2 regions of the Pedobacter sp. 05T44 genome follow, and region 1 is predicted to be linked to the other one. Evidence: riboswitches for the same ligand, from Rfam matches in the RefSeq annotation. Region 1 holds a riboswitch; the other holds the start of a gene.
The links. Region 1 has a riboswitch for S-adenosylmethionine ahead of metH (methionine synthase). Riboswitches for the same ligand answer to the same signal wherever they lie in the genome.

Region 1 (5,844 bases):
CAAGGATACGCGGGTAACTACCACGCAGTTCCCAGGTTTGGAAAAAAGGAGTCCAGTCTATATAAGGCACAAGCTCTTCAAGAGGGTAATTTTCAAATACCCTGGTTCCTGTAAAAGAAGGAGCAGGAGCAACCAATGCGGTATCTATCTTAAAGTTATCCTTTCTGGCTTCTTCAATTGTTTTAAAACGTTTATCAGAGCGCTTATTTAAGTGCGCCTCACGTGCTTTATCATATTCCTCGCGAATACCCTGGATGTACTCATCGCGGGTATCTTTGTTCATTAAAGTACTACAAACCGTTACACTTCTCGAAGCATCAAGCACATGGATGGCTGGCCCCGAGTAGTTAGGCGCAACCTTAACCGCAGCATGAATCCTGGAGGTAGTAGCACCACCAATAATTAAAGGAATGGTAAAGCCTTCGCGCTCCATTTCTTTGGCGAAGTGTACCATTTCATCAAGCGAAGGGGTAATTAAACCACTTAAGCCAATAATATCAGCATTTATTTCTTTGGCTTTTTTAATGATTTCCTGTGCAGGAACMATTACGCCCATATCCACAATTTCGAAGTTATTACAAGCTAAAACTACACCTACAATGTTCTTTCCGATATCATGAACATCACCTTTTACAGTAGCCATTAATACCCTTCCGGCCGATGAATTCTGATCCTGATCCGGGTTATCCAGCTTTTCCTGCTCAATAAATGGCAACAGATAAGCCACGGCCTTTTTCATTACACGAGCAGATTTTACAACCTGCGGCAGGAACATTTTACCGGCCCCAAAAAGGTCACCCACAATGTTCATCCCGTCCATTAATGGACCTTCAATTACCTGAATGGGTCTCGCGTATTTCTGACGTGCTTCTTCAACATCAGCATCAAGGTATTCTATAATTCCCTTAACTAACGAATGAGAAAGTCTTTCTTCTACACTGGTTTTACGCCATTCCTCATCCCTGACAATCTCTTTTCCTTTAGATTTGATGGTGTCTGCAAATTCAACCAACCGCTCTGTAGCATCGTCTCTTCGGTTTAACAATACATCCTCTACAAGTACTAAAAGCTCTGGCGGAATTTCCTGATAAACCTCTAGCATTCCGGCATTTACAATCCCCATATCTAAACCAGCTTTGATGGCGTGGTATAAAAATGCAGAGTGCATCGCTTCCCTAACGGTATTATTACCTCTAAACGAGAAGGAGATGTTCGAAACACCACCACTTACTTTTGCATGGGGCAGGTTTTCTTTGATCCAGCGGGTAGCATTTATAAAATCTACCGCATAGTTGTTATGTTCTTCTAATCCGGTTGCAACGGTAAGGATGTTCGGGTCAAAGATGATGTCCTGAGGCGGAAAGCCAATTTCATCAACTAAAATATCATATGATCTTTTACAGATCTCTTTTCTTCTTTCAAAATTATCGGCCTGTCCCTGCTCATCAAATGCCATTACTACTATGGCAGCACCGTAGGTCATGATTTTGCGCGCACTTTCACGGAATTTGTCTTCGCCTTCTTTAAGAGAGATGGAGTTTACAATTCCTTTTCCCTGCAAGCATTTTAACCCGGCTTCTATAACCGTCCATTTAGACGAATCGACCATGATAGGCAACTTGGAAATATCAGGTTCAGACGCAATCAGGTTAAGGAATTTGGTCATAGAGGCTTCCGAATCAATCATCCCCTCATCCATATTCACATCGATAACCTGTGCACCACCCTCAACCTGCTGACGGGCAACGGCAAGTGCCGCTTCAAAATCTCCACCTAAAATGAGCTTAGAGAATTTTGGAGAACCGGTAATGTTTGTACGCTCACCAATGTTTACAAAAATACTCTCTGGAGTTATGGTAACCGGTTCCAATCCGCTTAAACGCAGATAAGGTTCTATCTGAGGTATTTTACGCGGTGCTACATTTTTTGCTTTTTCGGCTATGCAGCCGATATGCTCAGGTGTAGTTCCGCAACAACCACCTACAATATTTACAAAACCGTGCTGAATAAAATCTTCTACCAGATGAGCAGTTTCATGAGGCATTTCATCGTAAGCACCAAATTCATTTGGCAAACCCGCATTAGGATAGGCAGAAACATAGCAGCCTGCCTTAGCCGAAAGTTCTTCTATGTGCGGCCTCATGTCTTTTGCCCCCAAGGCGCAGTTGAAGCCTATACTTAATGGATTGGCGTGTATTACGGAATTTAAGAAAGCCTCGGCAGTTTGGCCTGATAAAGTTCTGCCGGAAGCATCAGTAATGGTTCCGGAGATCATAATCTCTATTTTACGGCCAATTACATTCTCATATTTTTTGATGGCAAATATGGCGGCCTTGGCATTTAAGGTGTCAAAAATGGTTTCAATTAAAAGCAGGTCTGAACCGCCATCAACCAGTCCGCGTATTTGTTCGTAATAAGCATCAACTAATTCATCGAAAGTGAGTGCCCTGAACCCTGGATCGTTTACATCCGGAGAAATAGATAGTGTTCTGTTAGTCGGGCCTACGGCACCGGCAACAAAACATTTTCTGTCGGGATTAGCCGCCATAAATTCATTAACTGCCTCTTTGGCTATTTTAGCCCCTTCAAAGCTCATCTCATAATCAAGCTCTTCCATCTGGTAATCGGCCAGTGAAATACGTTGGGTACTAAAGGTATTGGTCTCAATKATATCTGTACCGGCCTTTAAATATTCGGTATGAATTGCCTTAATGATATCTGGACGGGTAATGTTTAGTAAGTCGTTATTACCTTTTACATCACACGGGTGATCTTTGAACCGCTCGCCCCTGAAATCTTCTTCAGAAAGGACGTAACGTTGTATCATAGTGCCCATCGCACCATCAATGATCAGGATACGTTTTTCTAACTCTGCTCTAATGTCCATTTTTAATAGTAATATGAGTAGGTAATAAGCTAAAGTTGATAGAGGCTGTGCCTAAACAAGTGCCGAACTCATTACATACAAAGCTTATTCGAAAAGTCCGGTTTAGGTGTCGACTTTAACTTATCTTTCGGGAACCAATTGTTTGGCTCCAGTAGAATGTAGCACCTTGTAAGCACAGGTTGCTAAGACTTCGCAGGGTCTAATCCCTCCGTCTTTCTCTATAAGCATTACAAAGGTGCAACAAAGAAAAATCATTTCCAAAATTTCGGCCGTTAAAGCATATAAAATTGTATAGAGGAGACAATTAACTCAGAACTTCGAAACATTGTTTTGAAAACATCACAGTGTACAGCTGAATTTGAAAGCTTAAAATGTGTTTAAATTATAGAGATGGCAATCTGCCTATGAGAGATAAATATGTTGACAACGAAAAGGCGGGTGGGATCATAGTTCATGCTCCACCCGCCTTTAATATTTTTAAGAAACAGGTTGTTATTTTCTGCTTCCGAAGATTCTTAGTAGATATAAGAAGATGTTTATAAAGTCAAGGTAAAGAGATAAAGCGCCCATAATTGCCAGTTTCTTAGCGTCAGTTGCCGCCATTTGATCCCCATTTTCTTCAATACCCGCACCAATACGTTTCAGTTTCTGAACATCGTATGCTGTTAGAGCTGTAAAGATTGCTACTCCAAAGAAGCTCATTATGTAGCTAAAACGATCACTTCCAATAAACATGTTAATGATACCGGCAATGAATAAGCCTACTACACCTACCATTAATATTGGGCCAAATTTGCTTAAATCTACATCTGTGGTGTAACCTAAAACTGCCATTATTCCAAATATACCCGCTGCGGCAGCAAAACATGCTACAATTGAACCAGCGGTATAGATAAGTAATATAAAACTTAAACTAACACCTAATAGAACCGAAAATAGAACAAATACGCCTAATAAAGCACCATAAGACAGGCGGTTAAATCCTGTTCCCATTAAAATTACCAGACCAAGAGGCGCAAACATTGCGATATAACCTAGTATTGTTCTTTGTCCTGTTTCAAAATTAATTAATTGACTTAAAGCTGCAGGAGAAGTTGAAATAAGCAAAGCAGCTAATGTTGATAAACCAAGAGCTATAAACATCCATAAAAAAACATTCGCGAAGAATTTCTTGGCAACTTTACCAGTTAAGTCTTCTACAAAAACGGACTGTTGTGCCCAATCATTATTATTGTTATTATTCATGTGTTTTAAATTTATTTAAAGATACGAATTGTTTCATTCTAACAAAAGCTATGCCCCTAGCCTTTTTGTCAGGATTTCTTCAACTTTCTTGAAAAACTGAAGGGGTTTTAAGGTTCTCCATGCCATATCGTCAAGTTCGCCACCAAAATTGATGTAATAATCTATATTGCTGTTACGGAATTCATTGATTACATGTTCCTGGAAATTGATGCCTGTAATCCACCCATCTTCAACTTCCTGAAACCATTCTTCATAATAACTATCTTCAGAAGAATGGAAGTTCAGTACGTTTTCGCCTATCAGTATGAATTTATTTATGCCTTCGTCAATCATCAGTTCAATGATTTCACGTTTCAGAAGCATAATGTCGTTGCCGATGGCATCGTTCCACTCTCCAATAAGCTCTATGACTGCATAATTTCTATCGTAGTCAACATACAGTACTTTAAGATACATTGTACTTGATCCGAAATCATCCCATTGGGGATGTAACAGAAAATTGTACAGCTGCTTGTCGAAATAAAATTCCGAGTACTCAGTGTTGTAGAACGGAGAACGCTCATCTTCTGCCGCGATATAGTCATCACGCCATAGATAGTAAGGCTCTATTTCGTGCATGTCGGGTTATTTATGAGTAGATTCAACCGCTTTGCGGACACTTCCATAACGGATAAGCAGATCAGCAGCATGTTCATAATCTATATTCAGTTCGTCCATTACCATTTGTGTACCTCTGTCTACCAGTTTATGATTGGTTAGCTGCATGTCTACCATCTTGTTGCCTTTTACCCTGCCTAGTTTTATCATTACCGTAGTACTAAGCATGTTTAGAACCAGTTTTTGTGCAGTTCCAGACTTCATTCTGGTAGAACCTGTTAAAAATTCAGGACCAACTACTACCTCTACAGGGAAATCACTTTCAGCAGCTATCGGCCCCCCTTCGTTGCATACAATACAACCCGTTAAAATGCCATTTTTACGGGCAGTGTTTAGTCCGCCGATAACGTATGGCGTGGTTCCAGATGCGGCAAGACCAATTAAACAGTCGTTGGCATCAATTTTAAATTCCTGCAGATCTATCCATGCTTGCTGGTCATCATCTTCAGCATTTTCAACTGCTCTTCGTATGGCAGTGTCTCCGCCGGCAATAATTCCAACAACCCAATCAAACGGAACACCAAAGGTAGGAGGGCACTCTGAGGCATCAACAACACCCAGTCGGCCACTTGTGCCTGCACCGATGTAAAATAACCTTCCCCCGTTTATCATTCGCTCGGCAACAGCAGAAGCCAGTTTCTCTATCTGAGGAATTACTTTTTCCACAGCATAGGGAACTGTTTTGTCTTCATCATTTATGCCCTTTAGAATTTCAAGTACTGACATTTTATCAATATCGTTATACGTTGATTCTTGCTCGGTTACTCTTATCATTAGATTAATTTTTGTTAAAATTCGTGATTTTCTTGTTAAACCAGAAATAATAGGGGAAATCAATTCAAAATAAGGATTTCTTCTCAATTATAAAGTAATAGAAAAAATACTAAACAAATAAAAATCAAAGCGGTTAATTGATTATATAACAGTCTAATTTTGTACCTTTACGGTGCCTTTAGCCATGAAAAAGAATACCCGTTATAATCTCTTAATTGCCCTCACTTATTCAGTTACTTTAATAGGTGGGATGTTTTTTGGGTATAAGTTTCTGAAAGACC
Region 2 (5,844 bases), on a different contig from region 1:
GGTTAAAACCAAATGATCTTGTTGTTGGAAGAGTTAGGTCCTCCAGACCCTGAGCGTTTCCTGTGTTGAATGCAGTTTCAGGGTCAATATTTGGTACATCTTTATGGATGATCCAAAGATTACGTCCCACTATTGAGAAAGTAGCGTCCTGTAACCCGATCTTTTTAACCCATTGCGAAGGAATGTTGTAGCTCAATCTAGCTTCTCTTAATTTGATATAAGAAGCGCTGTAAACAAATTGCTCATCTGCATTGGTTGTAGCTTTGTAATACTCTTCTGCAGGAATGATTTTATTGTTCTTAGTGCCATCAGCCAGAACGCCGTCAAAGATCATCCCGTCATTAAATGTTGTTCCTCCTGAGGTATAGGTAAGTCCGCCATTTTCAGCATTTCTTCCTCTCATTGTACTTGCCAGTACACCCGTATAAGTTCCTGTAGCGTTACTACCAGAGAATACCTTACCACCAATTCTGGCGTCTACGAGGAAATTCAAATTGAAATTCTTGTAAGTAAAGTTATTCGTAATTCCGCCTATCCAGTTTGGTGTAAACTTACCAAGAATTTGTTTTTCAGGATTGATAACCGGAGTACCATCAGAGCTTACCAGAATTTGTCCGGCAGCATCACGCTGGTAGGCAGTTCCGAAGAAAGTACCGTAAGGCTGGCCTACAGCTGCCAATACATCAAGCGTTCCACTGGTACCAATTGTATAGCTGCTAATGCGTCCTTCTTTATCCAATTCTGTAACCTTACTGCGATTACGTGAATAGTTTAAATTGATGTCCCAGCTAAAGTCTTTAAGTTTAACAGGGGTTAAACCTAGTTGAACTTCTATTCCTTTGTTATTGATACTTCCGCCATTAATAAGTTTTTGTGTATATCCTGTTCCTGAACTTACATCAACTTTTAAAATCTGATTAATACTGTTTGTATTGTACACACTTAGATCCAGCTTGATGCGGTTATCAAACAACCCAATTTCGGCACCCGCCTCAGTCGATTTGGTGATTTCTGGCAGAAGGTTTGGATTAAGGTCGATCGTATTAACTGATTGTTGTGGATTTCCATCAAATGGAGCAGTGAAGCTATAGGTATTGATCAGTTGATAAGGGTCTGTTGCCTTTCCTACTTTAGACCAGCCTCCTCTTAGTTTAGCGAAACTAAGCACCTCGCTTTTAATATCAAAAGCTTCTGTAAGAATTAAACTTCCATTAACAGAAGGGTAGAAATAAGATAAGTTCGGTTTTGGTAAACTGGAATCCCAGTCGTTACGTGCTGTTAAATTCAGATATGCATAATCTCTAAAGCCCAACTGAGCGGATCCAAATAAACTATAGGTTCTAAGTTTGGTGTAAACGTTTGAAGATACCAATGGATCTCTGGAGTTGCTCAAGGTATATAAGCCGTTTACTGCCAACTTGGTCGCTTTCTGATCGTTTTGTTCGAAAGTTGAAGTTCTAATGTTTCCGCCACCCAAAATATCTATTGAGAAATCTGAATTCAGTTTCTTATTGAACTCTAAACGACCTTCGGTATTATTTTCATTAACCGTATATGCATCTTCCTCATATGAACCGAATGGGGTACCATTTGTTCCATAAGCGATTTTGATCTTTCTACGGTCTGTATAGTAATCATTTCCTGTCCTGAAGTTGGCTGAAAGTGCGCTTGTAATTTTATAATTTAATTCTGCATTACCAATAATGCGATCACGTTTCTGACCAACTGTATTTTCATAGGCTATGAAATAAGGGTTACTATAGTAACTATTGTTCCAGTTAAAGTCGTTTCCGTTTTCGTCTTTATAGTTTTTAAGCTGACTAACATCTACCTGTCTTCCAAACCATGTAAATTGAAGCATCGGGCCAGTTGCACGTTTTCCGCCTGAGGCAGGAAGGTTATCGGCATTGCTTTTTATATAATTTGCAGAAGCGTTTAAAGTTAATTTAGGAGTGATTCTGTACGTGGTATTCAATAATAATGAATTCTTGTCCTGAGAAGAATTTGGCAGTATACCACCTTGCGTAAGGTTGTTGTAAGAGAAACGGACATCTTGTTTTTCTCCAGAGCCTGCAATGGCAATACCATTATTAAGCGCAAAACCTGTTTCAAAGAAATCCTTAACATTATCTGGATGAGCAATAAATGGAACAGCAACACCTTTAGAGTTAAACTGAGGAATTAAACGGCCATCCAATGCTGGTCCCCAGCTTTCATCTACACCGTCGTTTACACCTCCACCTTTTCCATCTACAAAGCTAAACTTGCCGCTTGTACCTTGTCCGAATGAGTTTTGATAATCCGGTAAGGTCAATAGGTTTGAAAATGTAGCGTTGGAGTTAACACTGATACCTAAACCCTTTTGGCCTCTGCCAGTTTTGGTTTTAATAAGGATAACACCTGCTGCTGCACGTGATCCATATAGTGCTGCTGCATTTGGACCTTTAAGTACACTGATTGATTCAATGTCTTCTGAATTAATATCCGAAATGGTATTGGCAAAATCCCTTGATCCAGCTATACCTAGATTCTGCGAATTATCAACGGGTACTCCGTCCACTACAAAGAGGGGTTGGTTGTTACCTGATATAGAGGTTTCACCACGAATAATAATTCTTGATGAACCCATATCGCCCTGGCTATTTGTAGTTTGCACACCGGCAATTTTTCCGGCCAGAGAGTTGATTATATTGGTTTCTTTTGCGGTAGCAATATCTTTAGATTTTAATTCCTGAACAGCATATCCCAACGATTTCTTTTCTTTAGAAATCCCAAGGGCTGTAACAACAACTTCACTTAAAGCATTTGCCGAAACATCAAGCGCAATATTTAATGTAGTTGTAGCTGCGGTAATGGTTACTTCTTTTGTAGTATATCCAAGATAAGATATACTAAGTACATCATTAACATCTGCAGCTAGAGAAAACTTACCGCTGCCATCTGTAGTTGTTCCGCTTTTTTTACCTTTTATGGTAATTGATGCTCCTGGAATAGTCTCCCCGTCGGGGTTTCCGGTAACAGTACCTGTTATTTTAACAGATTGTGCCTGTACGGTTTGCAGGAAAAAAAAGGATATAAGAATCCCTGCAAAAATTTTGTATATTTTTAACATGTGAATTAAATAAATGGGTGTATAATAAATTCTTTGGGTTGCATTAAATAGAGCAACAGTGCATTCGTTTTTGAGTGATCATAAGACCAGATGAAGGGTAATGAGATGGAGATGAGCAGCGCATTTCTTTTTGGTGTACTTTCTGTGTCATGTTTTTATACATTTATAGTTTAGGTCATCCCTTACATACTTTGTCGCGAACAGAATTAGATTTGGTTATGATGATTGATAAGGAGCATTGCGCTGTTTAATCTTATCTTTTCCGCTTTGCAGCGAATTGGAATTAGCACCTTTTACAATAAATTGTAGAGGTTGCTAAGACATCATAGGGCCAATCCCTCAGTCTTTCTTGATAAGCAGGAAGTTTTAAGAACCATTTGCTGCGACAAATATAAGAATAATCTAGTATTCCTATAGAAATTAATAAAATAAATATTCTGTATTTTGAGCAGGACAGTACAGGTTGCTGAAAATGACTAAGAAAATTAACATTGTAAACACACTAAACTTTACCTGAATTATATTCTAATGAAATTTCTTTATTCTTTCTTGCTGATGCTCTTCACCATTTCTATGGCAGAAAAAGCATACTCTAATGAAGTTAAACCCTCAGGTTTGCAATGCGAACATTTAATAAACCCAATTGGGGTAGATTTGTTAAATCCGCGCTTGTCGTGGATGATGACAGATACCCGTCAGGGTGCTAAACAAACTGCTTATAGAATTATTGTAGGTAAAGATTCATCAGAAGTAGCAAAAAAAAGGGGCCTTTCGTGGGAGTCGGGCAAAGTAGCCTCGTCTGCAAATCTTGTTAATTATAAAGGCAAAACCTTAGAGCCGTTCACTAAATACTACTGGTCTGTTGAGCTTTGGGATAAAGATGGTAAACCAGCTTCATCTGGCGGGGTAGCAACTTTCGAAACAGGAATGATGAAAGTCGACAACTGGAAAGGTACCTGGATCAGTGATGGTAACGATATCGATAAACGCGAGGCTCCATATTTCAGAAAAGTATTTGAACCTTCTAAAAAAATAAAATCTGCAAGGGCATATATTGCTGCTGCTGGTTTGTACGAATTATATTTAAATGGGAAAAAAGTAGGGAACCATAGACTTGACCCTATGTACACCCGTTTCGACAGACGTAACTTATATGTTTCTTACGATGTTACTGCCCAACTTCAAAAAGGTAAAAATGCTGTTGGTGTTTTACTTGGTAATGGATGGTATAACCATCAATCTATTGCGGTATGGAATTTTGACAAGGCACCCTGGAGAGCAAGACCTACTTTTTGTCTGGATTTAAGAATCACCTATGAAGATGGAACTGTTGATGTGGTTACTTCCGGGGGCGACTGGAAAACAAGTTCAAGTCCGATAGTACTCAACAATATTTACACTGCCGAGCATTATGATGCACGCAAGGAGCAACCGGGTTGGAATACTGCAGATTTTGATGATAAAAAGTGGAATGGCATCTCGCTTAGAGCTGCCCCGTCCAATAATGTTGTAAGTCAGGTTATGCAGCCAATTCGTAATGTCGAAGAAATTCCTTCTAAAACAATGCAAAAGGTTAACGACACTGTATATGTTTTTGATCTGGGCCGCAATATCTCTGGAGTTACAAAAATTAAAGTAAGCGGAGAGGAAGGCACTGTTATTCGTATTAAGCATGGCGAACGCTTGCATGCTAACGGAAGGCTAGACCTATCTAATATTGATGTTTACTATCGCCCTAAAGATAATACCGATCCTTTTCAAACAGATATCGTTACCTTATCAGGTAAAGGAGAACTTGAGTTTATGCCTAAGTTCAATTACAAAGGATTCCAGTATGTTGAGGTGATCAGCAGTAAGCCGGTACAATTAACCAAAGAAAGCATCACCGGTTACTTTATGCACAGTGATGTTACCCCGACAGGTAAAATAAGCTCTTCAAATAAGCTAATTGATCGACTATGGTGGGCAACTAACAATTCTTACTTGTCTAATCTAATGGGATATCCTACCGATTGTCCGCAAAGAGAAAAGAATGGATGGACTGGCGATGGACACTTTGCTGTTGAAACAGGCCTGTTTAATTTTGACGGTATTACAGTTTATGAAAAATGGCTTGCCGACCACAGGGACGAACAACAACCAAATGGCGTACTTCCTGATATTATACCTACAGGTGGATGGGGTTATGGATCGGCAAATGGAACTGACTGGACAAGTACAATTGCTATAATTCCATGGAATATATACATGTTTTATGGCGATAGTAAGTTGCTTTCAGATTCTTACAACAGCATTAAACGGTATGTGAATTACATAGAGCAAATTAGTCCTGCAGGATTAACAACCTTTGGCAGAGGCGATTGGGTGCCTGTTAAATCACAATCGTCATTGGAATATACCTCTTCTACTTATTACTATGTAGATGCAGTTATCCTTGCAAAGGCTGCAAAAATGTTTGGTAAGCAGGCCGATTATAGCTATTACAGCAACCTTGCAGAGAAAATTAAAAAGGCAATAAACGATAAGTATTTAAACCGCACAACGGGCATTTATGCATCAGGTGTACAAACTGAATTAAGTGTTGCCCTGCAATGGGGATTGGTACCTGAAGAGCTTATTACAAAAGTTGCAGAGAACCTTGCTAAAAGAGTTGCTGCCGATGGAATGCACCTTGACGTGGGTGTTTTGGGTGCAAAAGCAATATTAAATGCATTGAGTGACAATGGTCAGGC

Region 2: linked by a shared signal. The riboswitch ahead of AC1DDK_RS13225 (SusC/RagA family TonB-linked outer membrane protein) and the one ahead of metH (methionine synthase) in region 1 are both predicted to bind S-adenosylmethionine.

What each region holds. Positions count from the first base shown of each region.
Region 1 is NZ_JBFTKO010000018.1:93,650-99,493, forward strand. Features, by position in the region: gene metH (methionine synthase) at 1-2,887, opposite strand, end outside; SAM riboswitch class I at 3,005-3,114, opposite strand; gene AC1DDK_RS22070 (Bax inhibitor-1/YccA family protein) at 3,380-4,132, opposite strand; gene AC1DDK_RS22075 (hypothetical protein) at 4,181-4,750, opposite strand; gene murQ (N-acetylmuramic acid 6-phosphate etherase) at 4,757-5,563, opposite strand; gene AC1DDK_RS22085 (S41 family peptidase) at 5,748-5,844, shown strand, end outside.
Region 2 is NZ_JBFTKO010000007.1:114,366-120,209, reverse strand. Features, by position in the region: gene AC1DDK_RS13225 (SusC/RagA family TonB-linked outer membrane protein) at 1-3,112, opposite strand, end outside; SAM riboswitch class I at 3,363-3,471, opposite strand; gene AC1DDK_RS13220 (alpha-L-rhamnosidase) at 3,641-5,844, shown strand, end outside.